Regions from separate parts of the Bradyrhizobium sp. USDA 4538 genome, predicted to be linked through region 1. Evidence: predicted binding sites of a transcription regulator. Region 1 holds the regulator's gene; each other region holds the start of a gene.
The links. The regulator LexA, encoded in region 1, represses DNA repair genes until DNA is damaged. The targets are predictions, from matches to a motif close to TGTTCNNNNTGTGTTCNG.
Positions count from the first base shown of each region.

Region 2: J2R78_RS37055 (single-stranded DNA-binding protein) is a predicted target of LexA. The motif match lies at 1,943-1,960, and genes of this name have one in related genera.
Region 3: J2R78_RS02330 (ImuA family protein) is a predicted target of LexA. The motif match lies at 4,285-4,302, and genes of this name have one in related genera.

Region 1 covers NZ_JALJZE010000001.1:7,712,182-7,722,125, reverse strand. Annotated here, with positions in the region: gene glyA (serine hydroxymethyltransferase) at 1-656, shown strand, start outside; gene J2R78_RS35465 (hypothetical protein) at 744-899, shown strand; gene J2R78_RS35460 (HAD family phosphatase) at 1,353-1,979, shown strand; gene glp (gephyrin-like molybdotransferase Glp) at 2,006-3,217, shown strand; gene lexA (transcriptional repressor LexA) at 3,461-4,165, shown strand; gene J2R78_RS35445 (hypothetical protein) at 4,422-4,850, shown strand; gene J2R78_RS35440 (hypothetical protein) at 4,996-5,223, shown strand; partial or broken gene J2R78_RS35435 (ComEC/Rec2 family competence protein) at 5,220-7,478, opposite strand; gene J2R78_RS35430 (MFS transporter) at 7,909-9,237, shown strand; gene J2R78_RS35425 (SPW repeat protein) at 9,551-9,913, opposite strand.
Region 2 covers NZ_JALJZE010000001.1:8,043,420-8,053,363, forward strand. Annotated here, with positions in the region: gene gyrA (DNA gyrase subunit A) at 1-398, opposite strand, end outside; gene J2R78_RS37050 (DUF2306 domain-containing protein) at 623-1,021, opposite strand; gene J2R78_RS37055 (single-stranded DNA-binding protein) at 1,278-1,772, opposite strand; gene J2R78_RS37060 (outer membrane protein) at 2,221-2,967, shown strand; gene J2R78_RS37065 (outer membrane protein) at 3,224-3,883, shown strand; gene uvrA (excinuclease ABC subunit UvrA) at 4,235-7,222, shown strand; gene J2R78_RS37075 (hypothetical protein) at 7,236-7,607, shown strand; gene J2R78_RS45465 (HNH endonuclease) at 7,684-8,046, shown strand; gene J2R78_RS37080 (glyoxalase/bleomycin resistance/extradiol dioxygenase family protein) at 8,086-8,454, opposite strand; gene J2R78_RS37085 (PRC-barrel domain-containing protein) at 8,572-8,904, opposite strand; gene J2R78_RS37090 (cytochrome D1 domain-containing protein) at 9,178-9,944, opposite strand, start outside.
Region 3 covers NZ_JALJZE010000001.1:536,628-546,571, forward strand. Annotated here, with positions in the region: gene J2R78_RS02320 (error-prone DNA polymerase) at 1-1,769, opposite strand, end outside; gene J2R78_RS02325 (DNA polymerase Y family protein) at 1,766-3,415, opposite strand; gene J2R78_RS02330 (ImuA family protein) at 3,306-4,085, opposite strand; gene J2R78_RS02335 (UdgX family uracil-DNA binding protein) at 4,469-5,917, shown strand; gene J2R78_RS02340 (inorganic phosphate transporter) at 6,457-8,079, shown strand; gene J2R78_RS02345 (LysR family transcriptional regulator) at 8,171-9,079, opposite strand; gene J2R78_RS02350 (cytochrome P450) at 9,218-9,944, shown strand, end outside.

The DNA of each region.
Region 1 (9,944 bases):
ACGGCGGCCTGATCGCCGGCAACGCCTTGCGCAATCCGCTCGATGCGGGTTTCGACGTGATGACGACGACATCGCACAAGACGCTTCGCGGGCCGCGCGGCGGCATCGTTCTCTGTCGCCGGGAGTTCGCCGGCAAGATCGACGCGTCGGTGTTTCCGGGACTGCAGGGAGGTCCGCACATGAACGTTGTGGCCGGAACCGCGGTCACGCTGAAGAAGGCATCGACGTCCGATTTTCAGGCCTATGCAAGACTGGTCATGCGCAACGCGAAGGTCCTGGCCGAAGCGTTGATGGAACGCGGCATGACGTTGATCACCGGCGGAACCGACAATCACATGATGGTTGTGGATACGGTGGCCAGCGTCGGCCTGGACGGCGGCGCGGCCGAGAACATTCTCGACGCCGTCGGGATCACCGCAAACAAGCAGATCATTCCCGACGATCCGCGGCCGCCGCTCAGGCCGAGCGGCATCCGCCTCGGGACGCCGGCGGCGACCACGCGCGGCATGGGCGAGCCCGAAATGCGCCTGATCGCCGAACTCACTGCGGAATCCCTCCGGTCGAAGGGAGATGCAGCGGTCGTCAAGCGACTGAGGTCGAACAGCGTCGAGATGTGCCGCGCTTTCCCCGTTCCGGGGATCGCACCGCCCTCATAGGCGGCCGACCCGCATTCCTGTTCCGCATTCGTCGCGTCACTCGGCAGGTCGTGAAGGTTCCCGGGGGAAGGACCGGAACGGAAATTGATGCTGTTCGTTGGACCGCATGATCTCGAAGACGGAGCGTCCAACGCCGTGACCCGGAAAACCTTGCAAGCACGCTCGGAACAGGCGCTCGTCGTCATCATTCTCAGCACCGGTGCGCTGATCGGTTACCTCGGCTTGGCACTGTCCAGGCTGTGAGAGCTACGTCCGGCGGGCACCAAGCCACCGCGGGCGTCAGGCCGCGGCAAGCATCAAGTCGCTTGGTGCGCTGAAAGCTCGTGCGTGCGTGCCACTGAGTTGCCCGACGCGGCAAGCCAAGCCCCGCAGCAAAAATATAGGGTGAAAAGAGCAAGGCTCGGACAGATCATGTCGCGAGAATGCGGATGTTTGACGCACAAGCGACGACACCCGCCGTCGTCCCGGCGAAGGCCGGGAGCCATTACCCCAAATCTCAATTGTTGCGCGACGCTGGGGCCACAGCTTCCTCTCAACAACCCAACCCTGTGGTTATGGGTCCCGGCCTTCGCCGGGACGACGGTGTGCGCGGGAACAGTCTCGCGATGAATGCAACGCCACGCACAATCCACACACCGGTCACTGAAATCGAGGACATTGCCGCCTGCCCGCAATTCTCGTACACGGTTTCACGCAATGACCTCGCAATTCTCTCCCAACTCCGTCGACGTGCTGCTGTTCGATATCGGCCGCGTCGTGCTCGACATCAACTTTGACAAGGTGATGGCGCACTGGGCGCAGCATGCCGGCTGTGCGCCCGCCGAGCTCGCCACGCGCTTTGTCGTCGACGACAGTTTCAAGCATCATGAGATCGGCCGGATCGACGACGCGGCATTCTTCGAGAATCTGCGCCGGACGCTCGGCATCAACATCACGGACGCCCAGTTCCTCGAAGGCTGGAACGCGATCTTCACCGGCGAGATGCCGGGCATCGCCCCGCTGCTCGCGGCGGCCGCCAAGCGGATGCCGCTCTACGCCTTCTCCAACACCAATCCGGCCCATGTCGCGCATTTCTCGGTCACCCATGCCGAGCTGCTCAGCCATTTCCGCAACGTCTTCCTGTCCTCGAGCATCGGCTTCCGCAAACCCGACGCCGAGGCCTACGATCATGTGGTAAAAGCCATCGGCGTGCCGGCGTCGCGGATCCTGTTCTTCGACGACCTGGCCGCCAATATCGAAGGTGCGCGGGCGCGCGGCCTTCATGCTATCCACGTGACGTCGACGGATGACGTGGCAAGGGCTTTGACCGCACTTGGAATTTGAACATTAAGAATTGAGGAGCTCTGAGCGTGGCCCTGATGCCGGTTGCCGATGCCCTGTCCGCCGTCCTCGCCGGCGCCGAACCGCTGCCGGAGGAGATGGTCGCGCTCGATGCCGCCTACCACCGCACGCTTGCGCACGACCTCGCGGCGCTCCGCACCCAGCCGCCGCAGCCGATGTCGGCGATGGACGGCTATGCGGTGCGCGCCGCCGATGCGGCTGATCTAAAGGCCCGGCTCAAGGTGATCGGCGAAGTCGCCGCCGGCCGGCCGTTCGAGCGGACGGTCGGCGCCGGCGAGGCGGTGCGGATCTTCACCGGCGGCGTGATCCCCAATGGCGCCGACGCGGTGATCATCCAGGAGGACACCGCCGTCGACGGCGACCACATCACGATCACGGAGGCCGCCAGCGTCGGGCGGCACATCCGCCCGGCTGGGGTCGACTTCCGTGAGGGCGAGGTGCTGCTCGCCGGCGGCAGCCGCCTGTCCGACCGCGCGCTGTCGCTGGCGGCCGCCATGAACTATCCGGAACTTGCGGTGCGCCGCCGCCCGAAGGTCGCGGTGCTGGCGACCGGCGACGAGCTGGTGATGCCGGGCTCGCAGCCCGGTCCCGGCCAGATCGTCTATTCCAACGGCTACGCGCTGCGAGCGCTGGCGCGCGCCGAAGGCGCCGAGACCGTCGACCTCGGCGTTGCCGCCGACACGGTAGAGGCGACCACGGCGGGCATCCGCCGGGCACGCGAGGCCGGCGCCGATGTCCTCATCACGACAGGCGGCGCCTCGGTCGGCGACCACGATCTCGTCAAGCGGTCGCTGGAAGCCGAGGGCGTCGAGATGGCGTTCTGGCGGATTGCGATGCGGCCCGGCAAGCCGATGATGCATGGCCGGCTCGGCGCGATGCGGGTGATCGGTCTGCCCGGCAATCCGGTGTCGTCCTATGTCTGCGCCTTCCTGTTCCTGGTGCCGTTGATTCGGGCGCTGAGCGGCCGGAAAGTGATTCATCATCGCCGCGCGAGCGCCCTGCTCGGCCGCGACCTCGCAGCCAACGACCAGCGCGAGGACTATCTGCGTGCGCGTCTCGAAGCGCGCGAGGACGGCACGCTGATCGCAACGCCGGTGACGCAGCAGGACTCGTCGCTGCTCGGGAATCTCGCTGCGGCACGGGCACTTCTCGTGCGCCCGCCGTTCGCGGCGGCGGCCGTCGAAGGCAGCGAATGCGAGATCCTGACACTGCCCGAATAGGGTTTTCGCGCCCCGCCGATTGTGCGTTGCCCGACACGTTCACCGGAAATTAAGTGGTTGCGGAACACATATCGAACATATAGTGTCCGTTCATGATTTGTTTCGAGTACTGGTGTCTACAATCGGGAAGCCGCGTGGAAGCAGGTGCATCGAGCACATGCTCCTGAGGTCAGGCCCGGCCTGCAGGCCCCACCAGAAGAGTCTCGGAATCGAACGACGCTATCAACCGGGGGAATACTCGAGATGCTCACGCGCAAACAGTACGAACTACTGCGTTTCATCAATGAACGTCTGAAAGAGGCCGGCGTACCGCCCTCCTTCGACGAGATGAAGGATGCGCTCGACCTGCGCTCGAAGTCCGGTATCCACCGCCTGATCACTGCGCTGGAGGAGCGCGGCTTCATCCGCCGCCTGCCGAACCGCGCCCGCGCCATCGAGGTCATCAAGCTGCCCGAACTCTCGGCCGGCGGCGGCAACGGCCGCCGCGGCTTCACGCCCAGCGTCATCGAAGGCACCCTCGGCCGGCGCGCCAGCACGCCGCCGATTGCCGAGGACGACGGCAACCGTCCGGTCGCGGTCCCCGTGATGGGCCGGATCGCCGCCGGTACGCCGATCGAGGCGCTGCAGACCCGCAGCCACACCATCAGCGTGCCGCCCGACATGCTCGGTGCCGGCGAGCACTATGCGCTCGAGGTGCGCGGCGACTCGATGGTCGATGCCGGCATCCTCGACGGCGACATGGCGCTGATCCAGCGCAACGACGTCGCCAATACCGGCGACATCGTGGTGGCGCTGATCGACGAGGAGGAAGCCACCCTGAAGCGCTTCCGCCGCCGCGGCGCATCGATCGCGCTCGAGCCGGCCAACACCGCCTATGAAGTGCGCATCCTGCCGCCGAACCGGGTCCGCATCCAGGGCAAGCTGATCGGCCTTTATCGCAAATACTGAATTGCAAATACTTGCGGCGGCCGGGAACGAGCAACACGTCGGATCGTTCCTTGCATGATAGTGTAGCGTACGGCCTGCCCGATGCGCTCCGATACCTCTCGCGCAGCGTCGCGTGTTTGTGATCGGAGCGATCTCGGACCAGTCGTACAATCGCCCAGAAACGAGCAGACGCTCGTTCGCTATCGTCCACTCTGGTAGAGGCCCTAATGCCTCAAGGAGAGGCACGGGTCGCTACCTCGAAATGAGGAGCCATCCGATGTGTGACTATAGTCTGCACGCCGTGGCATCGCGCCCCGCCATTGTCGGAGAGACGCTGATCACGACGACGTTCCGCGGCACGTCGACCCGCGGCTTTGCTTCGGAGAATGACCCCACTGTCGCGGTCTGCATGCTGCCGGGCACCGAGCTCGCTTTCGCCGAGAACGTTCGCTACGACAGCCGCTGGATCTGGACCAAGACGCTGAACTATCGCGTCGGCGTGTTCAACGAAGTCGAGCCCGACGTGCCTGATCGGCATCATGACGCGGTCGAATTCCCCGACGGCAGCCATGTGCTGGTGACCCAGCTGGTCGAGGGACAGCGCGTTAGCGTGCTGCAATTGCCGGCGCTGCATCCGCCGGTCGAGCAGAAGCCGAAGGTTGTGGAGCGGCGGCCCTCCGCATTCGCAACGCTGTTTTTGGGTTGAGCGCATCGTCGCCGCGGAATGAGCTGTTCGGCGGCGGATGACCTAAGCAATTTCGGGCGACCCCGGACTCCCGCTTCCGGGGCGCAGAAGGAGATTTGCGTCGGCCGGCGCCTTGGCGCATCATCGGGCACGGAGGACGTGCGCGGTGGTCGATAAGGTCACATGGCAAAAGGCTGGACGCGTCACGGAACCGGGCCGCTACATGTTCCGGTTCGGTTGGCTGACGGTAACGGCCGACGACCTGAAAGTCTGGGAGCAATTTCCCGAGGCTTCCTTCACCCTCGTCAAGAAGCCCGACGCCGGCCCCGACTCCGACGAATACCATCTCGGCCTGTTCGAGCTGCCGAGCGGCCCCTCGCCGGACCACGGCTAATCATCGCCCTGCAGATCGGTCTCGGCCGGCGTCGCATCCACCGCAGGCCGCGGCGCGGCGGCGGGCGCGCGCAGCGTCGTTTCGCTCTCGCCGTCGCCGGGAACTGCCGGCGACCACGGCCGGTCGATCCCGCCGGGCTTGACCGCATCGACGGCGTAGCCGTCCCTGATCCTTCGCAGCACCAGCGCGCCGTGGCGGCGCAGCCGCTCGGCATCGATCACCGATGCCGCGCAGCCCTGCGGCGCCGGCCGCGCCGTCACGATCAGGGCTGCGCGCTCGCAGTCGTCCGCCAGCGCCTCCGGCCGGGTCGCCAGCGCGACGAAGACGCCGCCGGGTCCCTGGGTCACGCAGCCGCCGGCATCGCACGAGACGCCCTCGCCGAGCGACGCATCGGTGGCGGTGCGCGCGTCGGCGTCCGCCGCCAGCCACTCCTTGACCAAAAATGCATCCTTGGCGCTGTGCATCAGATGCAGCCACCCGTCACCGCCACGCACCGCGACGTTGCGGCCGTCGCCCGAGATCAGCACGTCCGGCTGCGGCACCCTGAGCGCCCAGACCGAGGCCACCAGCAGCAGCACCGCGCCTGACCAGCGCAGCGGCGTGCGCAGCAGCCCGAGCAGGATGATGCCGGCGCTCGCTGCGATCAGCGGCCCGATGCCGAACGCCGCCATGCGGCCGACCGCGCCCGGGAGTGCGGCGACCCATTGCGTCACCAGGATCATCCAGTCGATGCCAAGACCCATGATCGCCCAGAACAGTCCGTCGAAGCCGACCGGCATGGCGACGAGCCCGAGCAGGCCGGCCGGCATCACGACCGCCGAGACGACAGGCATCGCCGCAAGGTTCGCAAGCAGCCCGTAGGGCGTCACGCGGTGGAAATGGAATGCGGCATAGGGCGTCGTCGCCAGCCCCGCCACCAGCGAGGCCAGCATCAGGCATCGTGAGCTCGCGCCCGCCCCACAGCGCGACGCGCGCGGTCGCCGAATGGTCGGGCGACGCCAGCAGGTTCGGCAGCCCGATCTGCACCAGCGCCACCAGCCCGAGCGTCGCGGCGAACGACATCTGGAAACTGGGATGCACCAGCGCCTCCGGCGCGATCGCGAGCACGATCAGCGCCGCCACCGCCAGCGTCCGGAAGGTGATCGCGCGGCGGTCGACGATCACGGCGAGCAGCACCACGGCGGTCATGAAGAACGACCGTTGCGTCGCGACCTCCGCGCCCGACAGCAACAGATAGAACGCCGCGGCGACCAGCGCGGCCGCCGCGGCCCATTTCTTGATCGGATGCCCCGCCGTCAGCGCCGGAAACAGCGCGAGCAGCGCGCGCACCGCGAAGAACACGACGCCGGCGACCACGGCCATGTGGTAGCCGGAGATCGACAGCACATGGCCGAGCCCCGAGATGAACATCGCATCGTTGACCGGCGTCGAGATCGCATCGCGCCGGCCGGTGAGCAAGGCGGTTGCGATCGCGCGCTGGTCGCCGTCGAGCGTGGTGCGAATCCGCGCGTCGATGGCGTCGCGCAGGCCCTGCATGAAGGCGGCGTAGCGCAGCGCAAAGCCGCCGGTCGCAGGCGGCTCCCTGGTCTTGACGGCGCCCATCACGAAGCCGGAGGCGCCGATGCCCTGGAAATACAGGTCACGGCCGAAATCATAGGAGCCCGGGCGCTGCGGCCCGAGCGGCGGCAACAGCCGCGCCTTCAACTCAACGAAGCTGCCGACATCGGGCGCGGTGCCCTTCTTCACCGAGAGCCGGACCCGATTGAGCTTCGTCATGTCGCGCGGGCTCTCCATCGAAACTCGCGGATGTCGCGCGTCTCGACGAAGCCGGTCAGCGCCACCGAGAACATCGGTCGCGCCAGCACCGTGTGAGCGACGCGCGCCGTCTTCCAGGTCGCCGTCGCAAGGCCCGCGGCGACCGCGGCCAGCATCACGATAACGGGAAACACGCTGCGCCGCCGCAGCAGCAGCGCCAGCAGGCAGAGCAGGATTGCGACGGTGGCCGCGACCGACAGCACCGGCTCGTGCTCGGCCGCGAAATAGAACGCGATGCCGGTGCCGAACGCCACCGGCACCCAGGGCAACAGGCGGCCCGCCCCCGCCTCCGCGCGCGCCCATTGCCGCACTGTCTCGACGAGAGGCTTCCAGATGCCGGCGCGCGCCGGGAGAAAGCCGCCGACCGGCGCAGCCGTGCGCGGCGGCCACGTCCCCGCGTAGCCGCGTTTGCCGCCCGGCGTCGTGCCCTGCTCCGCCATTCCGCTTGCGATCCCTGCCGGGCGGCAGGCTAGCGGATGGCCCCGTCACCCGACTAGCGGAACGGATGCAGAATACGGACCGGCAACGCCCGGGTACCTGGATCGTCGCGCCTTGCCTAGCTCGCGCCGGGCCACGGCTGCCGCCTGCGTCAAATCGATCGAGCCGAAAGTCTCACTAAGATACCGATCACATTAGGAATAGACTGTTCCGATGCCTCCGCTCCCAAAGAGACGGGGATGAGGCAGTGACGGCTCGCGGCACTTGAAGGCCGCTGGAGCTCCTCTCAGGTGGCCACAACTCCCCTGAGATCAGGCGTTGCGGACGAACGCGCAAATCTCGCCTGTAACGCCGCGCACCACGCGCACTCCGCGAGCGGATAGATCGCTGAAAAACGCGAGGAGTAGCGTTTGCTTTTGAGAGGAGCAGCACATGGCAATTCAAGTACCAAGCGATTTTCGCCGCGTGATTGTCGCTGCGTCAGTGGGAAACATCATTGAATGGTACGACTTTTATATTTTTGGCAGCCTGGCCGCGGTTCTTTCGGTCAAGTTCTTTGAGCAATCCCACCCTGTCGCAGCCCTGCTGAGCACGATCGCGCTGTTCACTGCGGGATTCCTGATCCGCCCGCTGGGGGCCTTCCTGTTCGGATGGATGGGCGATCGGGTCGGCCGCAAATATACATTCCTCATTACGCTGAGCGGAATGGGCCTAGGAACGGGAGCGATCGGACTGATCCCAACTTATCAGTCGATCGGCCTGACGGCCGCATTCATTCTGTTCGGTTTGCGGATGATCCAGGGTCTGTGCCTGGGCGGCGAGTATGGCGGCGCCATCACTTACGTCGCCGAGCATGTTCCGGACGACAGCCGCGGCTACTACACGGGCTGGCTACAAACCTCGCCGACGCTGGGGATCGTGGTGTCGCTGGCGGTGATCGTTCTGACCCGAACCTGGGCCGGCAATCAGGCCTTTGACGAATGGGCGTGGCGCGTCCCGTTCCTGGTCTCGTTCCTGCTGGTGGCCATCGCCATCTACATCCGCCTGCAGCTCCAGGAGACACCGATTTTCCAGGAGATCAAGGCACAGGGACAGATGACCAGGAATCCCTGGCGGGAAGCTTTCCTCAGCGCCAACATCAAGTACATCCTGATCGCCATCGTCGTCCTGATTGGACAGGGCGTGGTCTGGTACAGTGGTCAATTCTGGGCACTGTACTTCCTGCAGCAGGTCTCCAAGGTCGATGCGGTTACCTCGGCCTACATCGTGGGGGCCGCATTGTTGATCGCAACGCCGAGCCTGATCTTCTTTGGTTGGCTGTCGGATCAGATCGGCCGCAAGTCCGTGATCCTCGGAGGAATGCTGCTTGCCGCGATCACCTACTATCCGCTGTATCTGTGGCTCGGCATGGTCACGCAGCCGGGACACATCAACTATCCGGTCGCCGTCTTCATCATCTTCATCCTCGTCTGCTATGTCGGGATGGTGTACGGGCCGGTCGGCGCGTTCCTGGCGGAGTTTTTCCCGGCCAGGATCAGGTACACCTCGGTCTCGGTGCCGTATCATATCGGCAATGGTTGGGGCGGCGGATTGGTGCCGTTCATCACATCGGCCGCCTTCGCGGCGACCGGCAGCATCGGCTACGCGTTGATCTACCCGATTGTCGTTCCCGCGGTGTGCTTCGTGATCGCCGTCTTCATCATGCCCGAGACACGCAAGACCAGAATTTGGGAGCAGATCGAGGCGAAAGCCGCATCGTGAGGGAGTCACCATGCTGACGGGCGACTAGAGCTCCGTTCCGACGGGATCGGAACGGGACTCTAGAAGCTTGTCTCGACGCGTTTTCCTTACGCGAGCCGCTATCCACGCCAGTCGAAACCGCTCTCACCCTGGCGCCATGCTGCGGTCCAGCGAGCGCGGGACGACGCTTCTGAATCCGTCCCGTACCCGCCGTCTCTGGCGTGATGTCTCTGTAGAACCTGCATCGGGCGGCAGAGGGGATCCCGCGCCACGCAAATCCCCGCTCCGGCCGCCTTTGGTTGGCGGTCAGGCCAACGTCTCAGTCAGCTTCCTCTCAGCCAGCTCGGTGATGCCAGCGATCGTGCCACCAGGTGGCGAAATCACGATCCATCGTCAGCTCCCAGCACGCGAGCACGATCACCGCGACCCCGGCGAGCACGCTGCTCGTCGTGACCGATCCCTGCTGGTAGTTGAACGTCCAGGGTGCGACCACCAGAGCCAACCCCATCAGCATCTCGCCCCATTCCTCCAGATAGGACGGAATGATGAATGCCTCCAGGGCGAACAGCACGACGCCCAATCCGAGCGCGATGGAGATCCAGAGAGCTGCCCCGGAAAAGCCCAGTGCAAACGGCGATGCGACCAGCCAGGCGCCTACCAACAGGCTGGCAGCATCCTGCCAGTGTTGAATGCGCATGATCCTCACCTCCTTCTTCCGAAGATATGGT
Region 2 (9,944 bases), 330 kb from region 1:
GTATATCGATAGGCCGCCGGTGGATCGCCGTCGACCGAACCGAAATTGCCCTGGCCGTCGATCAGCGGCACGCGCAGCGAGAAATCCTGCGCCATGCGGACCATCGCGTCGTAAATCGACTGGTCGCCATGCGGGTGATATTTACCGATCACGTCGCCGACGACGCGGGCGGATTTCACGTATTTCTTGTCCGGCGTGTGTCCCTGCTCATGCATCGAATAGAGGATGCGCCGGTGCACCGGCTTGAGCCCGTCGCGCGCATCGGGCAGCGCACGCGACACGATCACGCTCATCGCGTAATCGAGGTAGGACTTCTTCATCTCGTCGAGAATGGAAACGGGACGAATATCTGAGGGTCCCGGCGGCTCGCCGGGCTTGTGGTCGTCGTTATCGGACAAAGGGGAAATCCGGTCGGTTCTACTGGGGAATCATATAGCCCATCGGGGGCCTGATAACCACCCTTGCGCGGCTCCGGCAAGCCGTTTTTCCGTTCGTTTTTTCATGCACTTACGGGTGGAGCACCGAGGTTCCGGCTGCTTGCTTGGGAAGCGCGTAGCGAATGGCGAATAGCAATGGAAAAATCCCCTATTCGCCACCCGCCATTCGCGACTTGCCTCTCCCGTCAGTGGCCGAAGACCACCGCGTGCATGATCCGCCCGGGCATGAAGGTGAACAGCCCGGCAATGACTAGCGCGCCGAAGAAAATGCCGATCATCGTGAACCTGTGGCGGCGGACATCGTGGCTCCGCGCGGCCGTGACGCCGAGCGCCAGCATGGCGAGCGAGAAGATCGACAGCAGGTGGATCGGGCTCCAGGGACCGACCAGCTGGATCTGATGGATCCAGAACGAGCTTCCGGCGACCACCAGCATCAGGATCACCCAGATCCAGCCCAGGGTCCGGTGCGGCAGCGTGCCTTTGGGGGCGGCGAGCTGGATGGAGCCCAGCACGAAGGCGGCCATCGCGGCAAAGGCATGGAGCGGGATCGCAGGCACAGCGTCGAGCAATGGCACGAGGCTCATGGTGGCGGCCCTCGAGTGAAGCTCGCGGCCAGGCATCAAATGCCGCAGGCCAATGTAAATATCATTCACATCGAGCTGTGTCAAAGCCCCGCGGAACCGCAAAGGTTCCCTGTCAATGCTCAAATGAGATCAGCCGAGTGCAAGGTTATCCTCATAATCCACACGAAGACATCCCTCCCCGCAATCAGGACGCCGATCCGGAGAACGATCTTCACGGAACGGCGCCTGACGGAATCGATGGAAGCGCGACCACTCCTCAGAACGGGATGTCGTCGTCCATGTCGCTGTTGCGGCTGCTGCCACCACCCGCGGCGACGGCGCGGCGCGGCGCTGAGCTGACCGGTCCGGCCGAGCCGAAATCGCTGCCGCCATCATCGGAGAAGCTGCTGCCCCCACCGCCACGCCCGTCGAGCATGGTGAGGTTGGAGTTGAAGCCCTGCAGCACGACTTCGGTCGAGTACTTCTCGACGCCGCTCTGGTCGGTCCATTTGCGGGTCTGCAACTGACCCTCAATGTACACCTTGGCGCCCTTCTTCAGATACTGCTCGGCGACCTTGCAGAGGCCCTCGTTGAAGATCACGACGCGGTGCCACTCGGTCTTTTCCTTACGCTCGCCGGTGCCCTTGTCGCGCCACGTTTCCGAGGTGGCGATGGAAAGGTTTGCGATCGGACGGCCGTCCTGCGTCCGCCGGATTTCCGGATCCTTGCCGAGGTTTCCCACCAGGATCACCTTGTTCACGCTTCCTGCCATCGCATCATCTCCACTCAAAAACCGGGCGTCCGGACATTCGGCCGCCACTCTCAACCTTCGCCACTTACGTCGCAGGCGTCGTGGATGACCCTATACGCCGGTGCCGGCTCGTCGCCTTTGCCGTCGCGCGGTTATCCACGGATATCGGGATATAGCACCGGATCCGGCATCGTTCCAGTTTTGTTCGCCACAACCAGCCGTAGAAGCGGCCAGTGCCGTCAGAGCGGCAGTCGATCTCGGCGCAGGCCGACGCTCGGCAGCAAGATTTAGAAAAACAACAAACAAATCAGCAGCTTGCCTTATCGATACTTCTCCCGCGAGTGTTGCATTTGGGAGACTGCGTTTGCGGTTGAATCAGCGTATAGCTCCAACCATGGCGCGGGCGCTCGCGTCTGGGATCGTGCTTCGGGACCGTTTGGAAGCCGATCGGGGTGCTGGGGGATTGATAATGAAGAAGTTTTTGCTCGGTACGGTTGCTCTGATTGCGTTTGCTGCGCCTGCCGCGGCTGCCGATCTCGCTGCGCGCCCCTACACCAAGGCGCCGCCGCCAGTGGTTGCCCCGATCTATGACTGGACCGGCTTCTACATCGGCGCCAACGGCGGCTGGGGCTCGAGCCACAATTGCTGGGACCAGCTCCCGGCCGGCATCTTCCTCGCATCAGATGGTTGCCATGATGCAACCGGCGGCGTCGCCGGTGGCCAGATCGGCTATCGCTGGCAGGCCGGCACCTGGGTGTTCGGCCTTGAAGCGCAGGGCGACTGGGCTGACCTGAAGGGCAGCAACAACAGCGCGATCTTCCCGGGCCTGTTCACCAACCAGTCCAAGATCGACGCGTTCGGCCTGTTCACCGGCCAGATCGGCTACGCCGTCAACAACGTGCTGCTCTACGCCAAGGGCGGCGCGGCACTGACCGACAACCGCTTCAACACCTACTTCACGCCGACCGGTGTGCTCGTCGGCAGCGCCAGCGACACCCGCTGGGGCGGTACCGTCGGCGCCGGCATCGAAGTCGGCTTCGCGCCGAACTGGACCGCAGGCATCGAATACGACCACCTGTTCATGCAGGACAAGACCTACAACCTGATCGCTCCCAACGGCACGCTGAACAGCACCATCCGCGATCGCCAGGACGTCGACCTCGTCACCGTCCGCGTGAACTACAAGTGGGGTGGCCCGGTCGTCGCGCGCTACTGATCGCGCCAGGCCGATTGATCCAGACGAAAGGCCGGCCTCGCGCCGGCCTTTTTGTTTGCGCCTGTTTGTGCGCCGGCTTTTTCGTTGCGTGTGCACGCGCACCTCACCGGGGCCGTTTTCGGTGCGTTGTGGTTTCGCGGATACACACGTTCCGGCATTTCTCTGTAGAAGCACCAGCACGTCACGCGACACTGCTGTGACGCTCTCTTCAAGATCTCTGAAGGGACAACAAGAAAATGGGACTGGGACTTTGAAAATGAGGATTGTTTTGCTGGCCTCGGCCGGCATGTTTGCACTGAGCGCTTTTGCACCGGCAATGGCCGCCGACATGGCGGCACGCGCGCCTTACGTGAAGGCTCCGGCGCCGGCCGCGATCTACAACTGGACCGGCTTCTACGTCGGCGGCTTCGGCGGCTACGCCAGCGAGAACTCCGGCACCCCGAGCATGGAAGGCGGCTTCGGCGGCGGCACCATCGGCTACAACTGGCAGGCCGGCAACATCGTGTACGGCCTCGAGGTCGACGCTGCAGGCGCTGACATCGACGCATCGGTCTCGACGCTCGGCGTCACCGCCCGCAGCAAAATCGACTCGCTCGGCACCGTGCGCGGCCGCCTCGGCTTCGCCGTCGACAAGGTGCTGTTCTACGGCACCGGCGGCTACGCCTGGGCCAACAACGAGGTCAGCGTCACCGCGCTCGGCGTGACCGCCTCGCAGAGCAACTTCCACTCCGGCTGGACCGTCGGCGCCGGCGTCGAAGCCTTCATCGCCCCGCAGTGGTCGATCAAGGGCGAATACCTGTATCGCAGCCTCGACAGCGAGAACTATTTCGGCGTGCCCTCCGGTACGCTCGAGCTGCACAGCGCCCAGTTCGGCGTGAACTATCACTTCGGCGGCCCGATCGTCGCCAAGTACTAAGATTGATCTGCGATCAGAACGCACCGAAAGGCCGGCCTCGCGCCGGCCTTTTTGCGTAAGAGCGTTTTCGAGCGAAGCGGATTCCGGCTCGCGGAAAGAAAACGGGTCAAAGCAGGAATCTGGAGCCCCTGTTCCGATTCCATCGGAACGGGGGAAAGGCTTTAGCGGAACCGGCCCTGCTGACGGCTGCTGCCATCAGGCAAACTATCCGTTGATGGACGCGACTCAGCACTGGAAATTGTCGGCCGTTCTTCCTACGTTCCAGCCTTCACACCCCATCGGCGCAAGGTCCCGGCATCACCGGCGATGCGCGCCCAAAAGGCGCCCAAGCATGCGCCCGGAACCGTCGCTATGGATGAAGTGCTCAAGGCGAAGCGCCAACAGAACGCCGGCTCCTCATCGCGCGCCATCACGATCCGTGGCGCGCGCGAACACAATCTGAAGAACATCGACGTCGAGATTCCCCGCGACAAGCTCGTGGTGTTCACCGGCCTGTCCGGTTCCGGCAAATCGTCGCTCGCGTTCGACACCATCTATGCCGAGGGCCAGCGCCGCTACGTCGAGTCGCTGTCGGCTTATGCGCGCCAATTCCTCGAGATGATGCAGAAGCCGGATGTCGACCAGATCGACGGCCTGTCGCCGGCGATCTCGATCGAGCAGAAGACCACGTCGAAGAATCCGCGCTCCACCGTCGGCACCGTCACCGAGATCTACGACTACATGCGCCTGCTCTGGGCGCGCGTCGGCGTGCCCTATTCGCCGGCCACCGGCCTGCCGATCGAGAGCCAGATCGTCTCGCAGATGGTCGATCGCGTGCTGGCGCTGCCGGAAGGCACCCGTCTATATCTGCTGGCGCCGGTCGTGCGCGGCCGCAAGGGCGAGTACAAGAAGGAGCTCGCCGAGTATCTCAAGAAGGGCTTTCAGCGCGTCAAGATCGACGGCACCTTCTACGAACTGTCCGAAGCGCCCGCGCTCGACAAGAAATTCCCGCACGACATCGACGTCGTGGTCGACCGCATCGTGGTGCGTCCCGACCTCGCCCAGCGCCTTGCGGAAAGCTTTGAGACCGCGCTGAAGCTCGCCGAGGGCCTCGCCGTGATCGAATACGCCGATGCGCCGGCGGCGGCAGCGCAGGACGACAAGAAAGAGGACAAGAAGAAGACCGCCAAGATCCACGACAAGAGCGGGCCCGAGCGTATCCTGTTCTCGGAGAAGTTCGCCTGTCCGGTCTCCGGCTTCACGATCCCCGAGATCGAGCCGCGCCTGTTCTCGTTCAACAACCCCTATGGCGCCTGCCCGGCCTGCGGCGGCCTCGGCGTCGAGCAGCATATCGACGAGGACCTGGTCATCCCCGACAAGGAGCTGACCTTGCGCAAGGGCGCGATCGCGCCCTGGGCGAAATCGTCCTCGCCCTACTACATCCAGACCCTGACCGCGCTCGGCAAGCACTACAAGTTCACGCTCGACACCAAGTGGAAGGACCTCACCAAGAAGGTCCAGAACGCGCTGCTGCACGGCTCCGGCGACGACGAGATCAAGTTCTCCTATGAGGACGGCGTCCGCTCCTACGACACCAAGAAGCCGTTCGAGGGCGTCATCACCAACATCAACCGCCGCTACCGCGAAACCGAGAGCGAGTGGGCGCGCGAGGAGCTCGGCAAGTATTTCTCCGACGTGCCCTGCGAAGGCTGCAACGGCCATCGGCTGAAGCCCGAGGCGCTGTGCGTTAAGATCGGCGGCAAGCATATCGGCGAGATCTCCGAGCTCTCGGTCAAGCGCGCCGGCGAATGGTTCGAGACGGTGCCGGAGGCGCTGAACGCGCAGCAGAACGAGATCGCGACGCGCATCCTGAAAGAGATCCGCGAGCGCCTGACCTTCCTGCTCGATGTCGGCCTGAACTACCTGACGCTGTCGCGCTCCTCCGGCACGCTGTCGGGCGGCGAGAGCCAGCGCATCCGCCTCGCCTCGCAGATCGGCTCGGGCCTCACCGGCGTGCTCTACGTGCTGGACGAGCCGTCGATCGGCCTGCACCAGCGCGACAATGCCCGCCTGCTCGACACGCTGAAGCGGCTGCGCGACCTCGGCAACACCGTGGTCGTGGTCGAGCATGACGAGGATGCCATCCGCCTCGCCGATTACGTGCTCGACATCGGGCCCGGCGCCGGCATGCATGGCGGCCACATCGTCGCCGAAGGCACGCCCGACCAGATCATGCGCAACCCGAAATCGCTGACCGGCAAGTATCTCACCGGCGAGCTGTCGGTGCCTGTGCCCGACCGGCGGCCGCCGAACCACCGGCGCACCATCAAGGTCGTCAACGCGCGCGGCAACAACCTCAAGAACGTCTCGGCCGAAATCCCGCTCGGCCTGTTCACCTGCGTGACCGGCGTCTCCGGCGGCGGCAAGTCGACGCTGCTGATCGACACGCTGTACCGCGCCATCGCCCGCAAGCTGAACAACGCCAGCGAAGGCGCCGCGCCGCACGACCGCATCGAGGGCCTCGAGCACATCGACAAGATCATCGACATCGACCAGTCGCCGATCGGCCGCACGCCGCGCTCCAACCCCGCGACCTATACCGGCGCCTTCACGCCGATCCGCGAATGGTTCGCCGGCCTGCCGGAGGCGAAGGCGCGCGGCTACGAGCCCGGGCGCTTCTCCTTCAACGTCAAGGGCGGCCGCTGCGAGGCCTGCCAGGGCGACGGCGTCATCAAGATCGAGATGCACTTCCTGCCGGACGTCTACGTCACCTGCGACACCTGCAAGGGCAAGCGCTACAACCGCGAGACGCTGGAGGTCCTGTTCAAGGGCAAGAGCATCGCCGACGTGCTCGACATGACGGTCGAGGAAGCCGCCGAGTTCTTCAAGGCGGTGCCGCGCGTGCGCGAGACCTTCCAGACCCTGCACCGCGTCGGCCTCGACTACATCCATGTCGGCCAGCAGGCGACGACGCTGTCGGGCGGCGAAGCCCAGCGCGTCAAGCTGGCCAAGGAATTGTCAAAGCGCGCCACCGGCCGCACGCTCTACATCCTGGACGAGCCGACCACCGGCCTTCACTTCCACGACGTGGCCAAGCTGCTCGAGGTGCTGCACGAGCTGGTCGCCCAGGGCAACACGGTGGTGGTGATCGAGCACAATCTCGAGGTCATCAAGACCGCCGACTGGGTCATCGACCTCGGCCCCGAAGGCGGCGACGGCGGCGGCGAGATCGTCGCCTGGGGCCCGCCCGAGGACATCGTCAAGGCCCCGCGCAGCTACACCGGCAAGTTCCTGGCTCCGGTGCTGAAGAAGGCGAACAGCAAGCCGAGGAAGAGCTCAGCGAGCGAGGCGGCGGAGTAAAAAGGACCTGTACGTGGACACGCGCGATCCAAAAGAGAAGGGTCTCGATGATCGGCTGAATGCGCTAACGGCGGTTCGTCCTGACTGTCTCTATTTCGCGATTACGCTGACGGCAGACGACGATGGCAAGGTTATTTTTGGAACGCAGACTGAGTGGGTGGGCTGGTCAGACGAAGACCGACGCGAAGAGCTCCGAACTGCGCGTCTCGTTTACCCACAGTTCGTGGAGCTTTGGAGGCATGCACATCAGCCCTATGCTGTTGTTCATACACCCGACGAGTTGTGTCTCTTCCTGATTGGTGGCCGGAAACGCTCTACTGGAAGAATCTCTGGGACGGTCCATTTTTCTTCGTCTCTTGGGAAGGGCCGGACGTTCGATCCATGACGGCGCGACCGGATTCATTTCGCCGGGTCTACTGCCCGAAACTGCTTTTCGGCGAGCGCCGACGCCAAAAGTAAGAATGCAGGTTTTAACGCGTGACAGGCGACGTTGCCGCATTTGCGGGCGACGTCCTGACGATTGCGAGGACGTTGTGCTTCATGTGCATCATATCCGACCATGGGAAAAGGGCGGCGTCACTGATCTGAGAAATTTGATTACTCTTTGTCACACGTGTCACGGCGGTCTAGAACCTCACCATGATCCCAGTCTTTTTCAATATTTGACGCCTGACGACCCGGTTGCTGCTCAGCTAGCTAGCTTCCGAAAGGGAGTTGCAAACTACCGCCGTGTCGGCTTTCTCTCTGGAATACAAACCAGCACTGATCGACGGATGGCATCAGCACGACGTCGCCGCAATCAACCGAGTGCGCAACAAGCGTAGTGCTGTTGGCCCAATAGTGGTGGCTTGCCCCTACGGTCCTCACTTCCCGCGATAGGTGGCGACCTGCCAGACGTTTGCCCAGGCATCCCGGACCGTCGCGCGTCGGTCGCCATACGGCATATCCGCGGGTATCTCGATGGATTCACCGCCTGCCGCGATCGCCCGCCGATAGGTCTCGTCTACGTTCGGAACATAGACGTAGAGAAAGGCCGGCATCGCCTCGCGCACGCCTCCGCCGTCGCTGATCAGGATGATCGAGTCTCCGATCCGGATTTCCGTTGGCGCGCCGGAGCGGACTTCGCCCTGCGCATCGAAAACGTCTCGAAGAAATCTGGCCAAGCCGGTGAGGTCGCGGGTGACAATTCGCGGTATGACGGAAGGCCAGCCTGCGGACTTGAATTGGGTCATGTGCCTGACTTAGTAGCCCGCATGAGCGGAGCGATATGCGGGGTCTATCAGCCGAACAAGTTGACCGCTCCCGCATGTCGCTTCGCTCATGCGGGCTACGGTCTCTCAACCGCTCTGCTACACCGCCCAATAATTCGGGTGCGTGTAGGATCGCGAGCGGTCGCCCCAGTCGAATTCGTCGCCGTCGAATTCGGAGGGTCCTGACCGCAGATCATCCAGCGTCACCTCGGCCTCGAAGGCCTGCCGCACAGGATCAAATCGCAGCGCGGTCCATCTGACGGGATAGTGGTGGTGGGTGCTCAGCACGCCGCCGGTCTTGATGATGGCGTAGGCCACCGTTCCGCTCACCTTGTCGAGCATCAGCCGCTCGATCGACCCAAGTTTCGTCCCGTCGCGCCCGAAGACGCAGACGTGCTCGACCCGGTCACTGGGCACCAAGGTATGATGCATGGCATCCTCCCTGTTTCCTGGCGTTTGTCTGATAATATAGGCCTGTCGCGCTGGTGAGCAATGGGTCGCAGCTCGGCGACACGTCGCAGGGCGCGGTTGGCTCTATCCTGCGGCGGCGGACGCTTGCACAATTTCGGAATAATAAAAACGTACCGCTGATTTGCCCGACGCGTCAAGTCGCTTTTCCGAGTCGCTTTTCCGAGTCTCGGCGGCAGCCTGCTCCTTTGCATGGGGTTGTTTTCGATATTTTGGGACACCCCACGCACCTTCCCCCTACTCCGTCCGTCTCAGGAATGCCCCGAACGCGCGCGGGCCGTCGCCGACCTTGACCTCGCCTATCACCTTCATCTCGGCGGCGTCGATCACGCTCAGCGTGTTGCTTTCCCAGTTCGCGACCAGGATGCGCTTGCCGTCGGCGGTCGCCTCGATGCCTTCGGGGTAATCGCCGACCGTAATCCGCTTCACGGGCTGCAACGTCGCGAGGTCGAACACGCTGACCTTGCCGTCATACTGGTCGGTGACGAAGCCGCGGCCCTGCGCCAGCGCCACCGCGTAGGGGCGCAGGCCGACATGCACGCGGCCGATCTCGCGCGCGGTTGCGACGTCGATCACCGAGACGTCGTTGGTGCCGACATTGGCGGTGTAGGCACGCTTGCCATCGGCATCGATGGTGACACCGAACGGCCGACTCCCGACCTTCACGATCCCCCTCCGCTCGCGCGAGGCGGTGTCGATGATGGAGACGCTGTCATCGTCGCGATCCGCCGACAGCAGCAGCAGCCCATCCGGCGTCACCGCCAGCCCGGACGGGGATGCACCGACCGCGATACTTGCGACGACACGCCGCTCTCTGGCATCGATCACCCGCACCGCGGCGGCGTACCAGTCGGCGACATAGACCGTCGCGCCGTCGGGCGCGACCGCGATGCCGAGCGGCCCGCCGCCGACATCGACCCGGCCTACCACCTTTCGCGCCGGCGCGTCGACTACCGTGACCGCCTTGGCATCCGGGCTGGTCACATAGGCGAAGCGGCCGTCAT
Region 3 (9,944 bases), 7.2 Mb from region 1:
AACACGCCGAGCGATTCACCGCGGCACAGCATGTCGTAAACTTTCTTGTCGTCCTGCGGGACCGAAGCTAGCTCCCAGTGCTCGCCCTTGTGGTCGGCGATCAGGTCAAAACATTTGCGGATGCAGGTCAGCATGCCCAGCGCCAGCACGTCGACCTTCATCATGCTAAGGGCGTCGACGTCGTCCTTGTCCCATTCGATGAAAGTGCGGTCGTCCATCGCGGCGTTGCCGATCGGCACATAGGTGTCGAGCCGGTCCTGGGTCAGTACATAGCCGCCGACATGCTGCGAGAGATGACGCGGAAACTCGATCAGCTCGGTGGCGAGCTCGACCGCGAGGTTGATCATCGCATTTTTGGGATCGAGCCCGGCCTGTCGCACCTGCATGTCGTTGAGGCCCTTGCCCCAGCTGCCCCACACGGTGTCGGCGAGCGCCGCGGTGACGTCCTCGGTCAGCCCGAGCGCCTTGCCGACGTCACGGATCGCGCTGCGCGGGCGATAATGGATCACGGTGGCGATGATCGCGGCGCGGTGGCGGCCGTAGCGGCGGTAGACATATTGCATCACCTCCTCGCGCCGCGAATGCTCGAAATCGACGTCGATGTCGGGCGGCTCCAGCCGCTCCTTGGAGATGAAGCGCTCGAACAACAGATCGACCTTGGTCGGATCGACCGAGGTGACGCCAAGCACGAAGCAGACCGCGGAATTGGCTGCCGAGCCGCGTCCCTGGCACAGGATGTTCTGGCTGCGCGCATAGTGCACGATGTCGTGCACGGTGAGGAAGTAATGCGCGTATTTCAGCTCGGCGATCAGCGCGAGCTCCTTGTTCAGGGTGGTGCGAAGCTTTTCGTCGATCTCGCCGCCGAAATATTTGTCGACACCGGCCCAGGTCAAATCTTCCAGATGCTGCTGCGCGGTCTTGCCCGGCGGCACCGGCTCGTCGGGATACTGATATTTGAGCTGGTCGAGCGAGAAAGAGATGCGTGCAGCAAAGCGCATGGTTTCCGCGATCGCGTCCGGCAGATCGCGAAACAGCCTGATCATTTCATGCGCCGGCTTGAGATGCCGCTCGGCATTGGCCTCGAGCCTGCGGCCGACCGCCTCGATCGTGGTCTTTTCGCGGATGCAGGTCAGCACGTCCTGCAGCGGGCGGCGCGCCGGATGGTGATAGAGCACCTCGTTGGTGGCGATGAGCGGCACACCGGCGTCGGTGGCGAGGCCATGCAGCCGCGCGAGGCGGCGCCTGTCGTCGCCGCGATAGAGCAGGCTTGCGGCGAGCCAGACGCCGTCGGCGGCGCTTGCCTTCAGCTTTGCAAGCAGATCGAGCGTGCCTGCCTCCTCAAAGCGATGCGGCAGCGCCAGCACCAGGAGCTGCCCCTCGACGAAGTCGAGGAGGTCGGCGAGCTTCAGATGGCACTCGCCTTTCTCGATCCGCACGATGTCGTCGCCGCGCTTGCCGCGGGTCAGGAGCTGGCACAGCCGGCCATAGGCGGCGCGATCGCGCGGATAGACCAGGATGTCGGGCGTAGAGTCGATGAAGACGATGCGGGCGCCGATCAAAAGCTTTGGCGGATGGGCAACCTTCTCGCTGTCGAGCTCCTTCCAGGCGCGCACCACGCCGGCCAGCGTGTTGTGATCGGCGAGCCCGATCACGGGAATCCCGAGTTCGCTCGCCTGATGCACATAGGCGCGCGGATCGGAACCGCCGCGCAGGAAGGAGAAATTGCTGGTGATGCCGATCTCGGCATAGTCGGGTGGCGGTGTGCTCATGCGAACAGCCCATGCACATACCAGTTGGCCGGAACGGACTTGCCCTCCTCGTCCCGCAGCTCGCTCTCGTAGAGGCCGTCGCGAAAGATCCAGAAGCGCTGGCCCTCGGCATCCTCGACGCGGAAATAATCGCGCGTCAGCGACGCGCCGTCCTGCTTCCACCATTCCATCGCGATGCGCTCGGGGCCCTCGACCCGCACCACGTCATGCTGCGCGCGCCGCCAGGTGAATTGATGCGGCGGACCGTCGGGCACGGTCGCGAACGGCACCTTGATCGGTTCGGGCCGCTCGAACAGCCTGAGCGGACGCAGCGGCGGTTCGCCGGCGACGCGCTCCGGCCAGGCGGCGGCGCTGGCCGCGGCCAGATGATGCTGCGCCGGCAGCGCGAGCGCCGATCGTTCGGGGATGTGGCTTTCCAGCGGCAGATGCACGACGACGCGTTTTCCGCCGATGCGGGCGGCGATGCGATCGATCAGCGCCGAGAGCTCGTCATTGTCGTGTATGGTGGCGTCGAGATCGCGCTGCTGCTGTACCACGATCTCGGTACGCCCTGCGGCGAGGCGAATGAGATCGAAGCCGAAGCCGGGATCGAGCGGATCATTCAGCGCATCGAGCCGCTCGCGGAACAGGCGATCGATCATCTCGGGCCGCGTCACCGGACGCCCGGTCTCGACCATGATCGCGCGCACCGCACCGTCGGTGCGGAAGAAGCTCGCTTCCAGCTGCCGCGCACCTTTGCCCTGCTTGTCCATCGCCGCAACCAGCATCTTGGCAAGGCTTGAGAGCGTCAGCGCGATCACGGTGTCGGTCGCGATCGGCTCGGGGAAACGCTTCTCGACGATGTAATCGGGCAGCGGCTTGCGCGGGCTGATCGGAGCATCGCCCTGCCCGAGCGCGTGGTTGAGCAAGGTGGTGAAGGCCGCACCGAACCGCGCCGAGATTTCATGCGGCGCGCGCGAGGCGACATCGCCGATGGTCTTCAAGCCGGCGCGGCGCAGGCCGGTGGTGACAGCGGCATCGGCGCCGAGCGCCGACACCGGCAGCGGGCCGACCGCCGCCGCCTCCTCGCCATCGGCGACAATCTTGCCCGAGGCGGTGCGCGTCAGCGTACGCGCCGCGATCGAGGTGCCGGCAATGGCCGCGCTGACGGCAAAGCCGCGCCGGCTCAGCGCCCCCGTCACGGTCTGTAGCAGCGCTCGCTCGCCGCCGAACAGATGCGCGCAGCCGGTGATGTCGAGAAACAGACCGTAAGGCAGATCGAGCGCGACCAGCGGCGTGAAGCGGTCGCACCAGTCGGCGATGTCGTTCAGCGTCTTCAGATCGGCGGCGGGATCGGCATCATAGACCGTGAGCTCCGGACAGATCGCCCGCGCATTGGCGAGCGGCAGCCCGATCGACAGCCCGGCGCGCACCGCGGCCTCGTCGATCGCGTGCAGCAGGATGGCGTTGTGGTCTTTTGCGACGACGACGCTGGGGAGTTCTGCTTTCTTCGCCTCTCCCGCTTGCGGGGGAGGGAGCCCTGCCACCTCCCGTGCATCAGCTTGCGAGGCGATGTCCTGCGCGAGCTTGCGCTTGATGCGGTCGATGGGCAGGCGTGGCAGCCACAGGCTGAGAATACGCCGACGGTTCACTGAATTGGCACTCATCACATTTCCATTCCATGATCCATCGCCCGACCGGGCCATGACGATTGCGCACGAGTTCGGCCTCGAAGCGCGGCGCGCCCCACACCCTCGCGGCATTGCCCGGCGGCGAATGCGCCGCGCGCACGATCCAGCGCGTCTCCGCGGTCGAGGGGATCGGGGTTGCCGCGATCCGCAGCACCAGCGCGGTGACGCCGGAGGCCTGCGCGGCCAGGGTCAATTTGCGGCTGGCGACGAGATCGAGCTGGCGCGCCTGGCCCCAGACCTCGAGCACGACCGCGCCGAGCGCATCGCAGGCGAGCGCGTCGGCCGCGGTGCGCAGGCCGCTGTCGACATCGGCGGCGCGCACCGTGACCAAGAGGCGCGGATCGAGGCCGAGCTCGGCAAGCCCGCGCATCGATAGCGCGCCGTTTTCGCGATCGGAAAAATCCTGCCGCACCCAGACCAGCGGCTTGCGTGCCGACAGCCGTCCGGCGAGCCCCGCAATGAAGCCGGTCGCCGCGCCGCCTTGATGGCCGGCCGCGAACACCTCGTGCAATGCCGCCGGCGCAAGCCCGCCGCGCAGCATCGCATCCGCGCCGGCGTGTCCGAGCGCGACGCGGTTCGGCATCGCCGCATCCGATGGCGCCTCGATGCGCGCGATGCTGCCGCGCAGAGACGCAAGCGTACCCATGCGTGCGGCGGCGCATGATCCGCCAAAGTGTGAGCGGTTTGGCGACAAGATCATGCGCCTTTCTTAAAAAAGAGGAGCGCGATCGGACGCAAAACCGGCGACCACTTTTGCTGATCGCGCTCCGGCATATGCGCCGCTCCTTCCAACCAAAATTTGAGGCCGTCACTGGTCTGAACAGAGAACCAGGGACTGGCTCATTTGTTCATGGTATGTTCTAATATAAAGCTAACAGGGCCCGCGGAGTCAATCGGATTGGTGAACTCATCGATTCATGAGTGGAATCAATGGGATTCAGCAGCCGCCGAACCGGACGAGCCCTGATCTTCCGCAGTGTCAGCCACGCAGGCCCCGAAAATGGCGCGTGACGGAAACGGAGCAATCGCATGCGCATCATCGTGCTCGACAACGACACCGATTTCGAGGGCTGGCGCAAGGCCGCGCGGCGATTGGCGCTGAACGATGTGAAGCCCGCAGAGATCACATGGACCGTACGCAGCGACGACGAATTGTCGTCGGCATCCTGCGTGAATGAATTGCCGGATACGCCGCAGGCGCGGTTCAATGTGTCGGCCAAATTCGTCGAGCTCGCAAAGGCCGCGATCCTGCATCGCAGTGACGAACGCTTCGCCCTGCTCTATCGCCTGCTGTGGCGGCTGCGCAGCCATCACGATCTTCTCAGTGCGACCGATGATCCCGATGTCGCCGAGGTCCACGCGATGGCGCGCGCGGTCTATGTCGATATCGACAGGATGCATGCGCATCTGCGCTTCCGCGAGATCGGCCGCGAACGGACGGCGCATTACGTCGCATGGTTCGAGCCGGAGCATCACATCGTCGAGCTTGCCGCGCCGTTCTTCGCCGGCCGTTTCGCCGACATGCCGTGGTCGATCCTGACCCCCGACGTCTGCGCACATTGGGACGGGCACGCGATCTCGATCACGCCGGGCGTCGCCAAATCCGAAGTGCCGACCGAGGACCGGCTCGAGGAGGCCTGGCGGCGTCACGACAACGGCCGCTTCAATCCCGCACGGCTGAAAGTGATGGAGATGCCGCAAGCCTATTGGAGGAACCTGCCCGAGGACTCGATCATTAAGCCTCTGATCGAAGACGCAATGCGCATGACCAGCGGCCCCTTCATCGCACGCAAGGCGGCCGAGCCGCAGAAGCGGCAGGATACGCCGATGTCCCGCAAGCAAGTTCAAGGCAAGCAGGTTCAAGACAGGCAAGCTCACGACACGATTGCGGCCTTGCGCGAGGAGGCCGCCGATTGCCGCGCCTGCCCGCTGTGGAAAGACGCAACCCAGACCGTGTTCGGCGAGGGACCACAGAGCGCAACGCTGATGCTGGTCGGCGAGCAGCCCGGCGACAAGGAAGATCTCGCAGGCCACCCCTTCGTCGGACCGGCCGGCCAGATGCTCGATCGCGCGCTGCAGGAAGCCGGCATCGATCGCCGCAAGGTCTATATCACCAATGCAGTGAAGCACTTCAAATTCGTGCCGCGGGGCAAGATCCGGCTGCACCAGAAGCCGAGCACACCGGAGATCCGCGCCTGCCGCCAGTGGTATGAGCGCGAGCTCGCCACCATCAAGCCGGACCTCGTGATGGCGCTCGGCGCCACCGCGGCGCAGAGCGTGCTCGGCAAGATCACGCCGATCAACAAGAACCGCGGCCATCTGATCGACCACGACGGAACCAAGGTGCTCGTCACTGTGCACCCGTCCTATCTGTTGCGGCTGCCGGATGAAAAAGCCAAGGCGCTGGAATATCAGCGCTTTATCTACGACCTGAAAATCGCCGCACATCAGTTGCGCAGATCAGTCGATGCAGCTTGAGTTCCGTAAAACCAGCGGAACCTGAGGAACCACATCGCAACGAGAAATTGTTCTAAGCCGCGGACAAATACCTACAACCTTTAATTGATCCGTGGTAGGGTAGCATGTTCCGCAGGTATCGGGCGTCATGTTCACGCCATGACGTACCCTGAGGCGGGCGCGCTGCGCGGTTTGCTAGCCCCGATCGTGCGGCGCGCCACCTCATCTCTCATCAATCCGCCTCCCTCATTCGCGATCCTCCCACTCGCAGGCGCCCGCCGAATTCTCCGGCTGCCCGGCCGGCCGGATGCCGGTGTGACGTCCTCCGCACATTGTCTCGCCCTGCGAAACGCAGGCCACAGCTTTCCGTCGCGATCCGCGATCCCTTTTTGCTGACGATTGCCACGAGGCCGCGAAGCCACGTGCGCGCTCAATGCGTTGCACAAAAATTCGGCTCGATGTCCACCGTCACCGCAAACCGGTGCATCTCGCGGGGCCGGATTTCAATTGCTTGTCATATGCATCGATCAAAATCGGGAGCATTGGGACAGGAGTTTACCATGAGCGATATGGCGTTACCCGGCTCGATCGAGCCCGCCCTGAAAAAGGGTCCGGACCTCGACAAGGGCTTTCATCCTCTCACCGGGGTTATCTATTTGGGCGTGGTCGCGGCCGCGCTGCTGTTCGTTGCCTACAGCATCTATGCCGATGTCGACGCCACCGGCACGCGCATCACCTCGTTCCTGCCGTATATCCTGCTGTTCGTCGCGCTGCTGATCGCGCTCGGCTTCGAATTCGTCAACGGCTTCCATGACACCGCGAACGCGGTCGCCACCGTGATCTACACCCGCTCGCTGCCGGCGCATGTCGCCGTGGTGTGGTCGGGCATGTTCAACCTGATCGGCGTGCTGCTCTCCAGCGGCGCCGTCGCGTTCGGCATCGTCTCGCTGCTTCCGGTCGAACTGATCCTGCAGGTCGGCAGCAGTGCCGGCTTTGCCATGGTGTTCGCGCTCTTGATCGCCGCCATCATCTGGAATCTCGGCACCTGGTGGCTCGGCCTGCCGGCCTCGAGCTCGCACACCCTGATCGGTTCGATCATGGGCGTCGGCATCACCAACGCGCTGCTGCGCGGCCGTGACGGCACCTCGGGCGTCGACTGGTCGCAGGCGACCAACATCGCGAAGGCGCTGCTGCTGTCGCCGCTGTTCGGCTTCGCGCTCGCCGCCGGCCTGCTCTACCTCCTCAAGATCGCGCTGCAGCGCGCGACCCCGGCGCTGTTCGGCGAACCGGTCGGCGACCAGCCGCCCCCGTGGTGGATCCGCGGCATCCTGATCCTGACCTGCACGCTGGTCAGCTTCTTCCACGGCTCCAACGACGGTCAGAAGGGCATGGGCCTGATCATGCTGATCCTGATCGGCACGGTTCCGACCGCCTATGCGCTGAACCGCGCAATGCCCTCGAGCCAGATCGAGCTGTTCACGGCGCACTCGACCGCGGCCAGCAAGGTCATCGAAGGCAAGGCCGCCGGTTACAACGTGATCGGCAATCCGCGCCCGGCCGTGACCAACTATGTCGCGCAGCACCAGATCAACGAAGGCACCTTTCCGTCGCTTGCGGTGCTGGTGCGCGACATCGGCCAGCAGGTTGCCCAGTATGGATCGCTGGCCAAGTTCCCGGCTGACGCGGTCGGCAACACCCGTAACGACATGTACCTGGCGTCCGAGGCGATCCGTTTCCTGATGAAGGACAAGGAAGCCGAGCTGACCGCTGCCGACATCGCCACGCTGAACCAGTACAAGGGCTCGCTCGATGCCGCGACGAAGTTCATCCCGAGCTGGGTGAAGTTCGCCGTCGCCATCGCGCTCGGCCTCGGCACCATGGTCGGCTGGAAGCGTATCGTCGTCACCGTCGGCGAGAAGATCGGCAAGACCCACCTGACCTACGCGCAGGGCGCCTGCGCCGAGATCACGGCGGCCGCGACGATCGCGGCGGCCGACGGCTACGGCCTGCCGGTCTCGACCACGCACGTGCTGTCGTCAGGCATCGCCGGCACCATGGCCGCCAACGGCTCCGGCCTGCAATGGGCCACGATCCGCAACATCGCGATGGCCTGGGTGCTGACGCTGCCGGCCGCGATGATCATCTCGGGCGTTCTCTACTACGTGTTCTACCACCTGTTCTGACGCCCCACGCTTTCGGCGCAGCAACGCGCCGGACAAAGGCCCGCACTCCGGTGCGGGCCTTTTGCTTTGGACCTGCAGCCCGGCTCCTCGCTCAGGCGGCGCAGGCCTTCGCAACCTCGGCCAGCAGGCCGCGCGCCCATTTGTGCAAGCCGGATTTGGCCGTCCGGGCGCCCCAGTACATGTCGATCGAGATCGGCACGCGGAACGGCAGCGCAGCGACATGGAGGCCGCCGCGCATCGCCCGCGCCAGATGATGCGGGATGGTCGCGACGAGCCTGGTGCCGGTGATGATGCGCTCCAGACTGTCGTGGTTCGGAAGGCTGACCACCGGCTCGATCTCGATTTCCCTCACCTTCAGCGCCTCGAGATAGAGCGGCTGCCACTCGCCGCTGTGGGTGATGAAGACATGCTCGGCCCTGGCATAGGCCGACAGCGCGATCCGGCCGCGCGCCAGCGGATTGGCCCGATCCATCACGCAGACATAGTGGTCGGTGAGGATATGGCGCCGGAAGAAGCTCTCGCCGACGATCCCGACCGGACCGAGCACGATGTCGCACTGGTTCTGCTTGAGATGGACGTCGCCGTGGCCCGCGGCATCGAGCAGGACGAGACGGACCCGCGGCGCGCCGGCACGCAGCCGCGTGCTGAATTGCGGGATCAGGGTCTGGCGTTCGTGATAGTTGCAGGAGATCGTCACGCTTCCCTGCGCCGTCGCCGGATCGAACTCCGCCGGTGATGCAAGCCCGTCGATCTCGCCGATCATGTCCCGCGCCCAGGCAACCAGCGCCGCACAGCGTTCGGTCGCCGTCACGCCATTGCCGCTGCGAACGAACAGCGGGTCATGCAGCGCACCGCGCAGTCGCTCGATCGCATAGCTGATGGTGGACTGGTTGACGTCGAGCCGCTTGGCCGCCGCGGAGAACGACTGCAGGTCATAGACCAGCACGAGGGTCCGCAGAGTCCCGATGTCGATCGGATCGATCGAGGAATTGGCCACCACGCTGCACCTCCCTGCATTACTGGCGGCCAGCCTAGCACAAGGTCATAGAATATTTCGATGAGCCAGATCGATCCCATCGAATTGAGCGATCGCGCGCCTGGAGCTAGCTTTGGCGAAAAAGCGCTTCCGGGAGGACCAATGACCAGCGCCGTGCCTGTCGTCACCGATATCGCGTATCAGGATCTGCTCGACGACCCGTATCCGATCTTCCGCCGCCTGCGCGAGATCGCGCCGGCGGTCTTCGTCGCGCCCGCGAAGCTGACACTGGTGACGCGCTTCGACGACATCATGCGGATCGAGCGCGATCCCGCGACCTACTCGGCCGACAATCCGGCCTCGCTGGTCAACAAGGTGATGGGGCCGACCTTCATGCGCAAGGACGGCGCTGAACACGCGATCGGCCGCAAGGCGATCGAGCCCTCGTTCCGCCCGGCCACGATCAAGGAGCATTGGGCACCGAAATTCACCGCGATCGCAGAAAAGCTGATCGATGATCTGTTGGCGACCGAAGAGGCCGATCTGTTCTCCGCCCTTGCCGCGCCGATGGCCTCGCTCAGCCTGATGGCGATGATCGGCTTTCGCGCGATGCCGTGGCAGACCCTCGCCGAGTGGTCGCAGGCGCTGATCGACGGCGCGGGCAATTACGCCGCCGACGCCGAGATCGAGCGCAAGGCAATGCAGGCGAGCGCCGATGTCGATGCCGCGATCGACGCGGTGTTCGACGATCACCGCAGCCAGCCGAATCCTTCGATCCTGTCCTCGATGGTCAATGCCGATCCGTCGATGCCGATCGAGGGCATTCGCGCCAACATCAAGGTGATCATCGGCGGCGGCCTGAACGAGCCGCGCGATGCGATCCTGACGC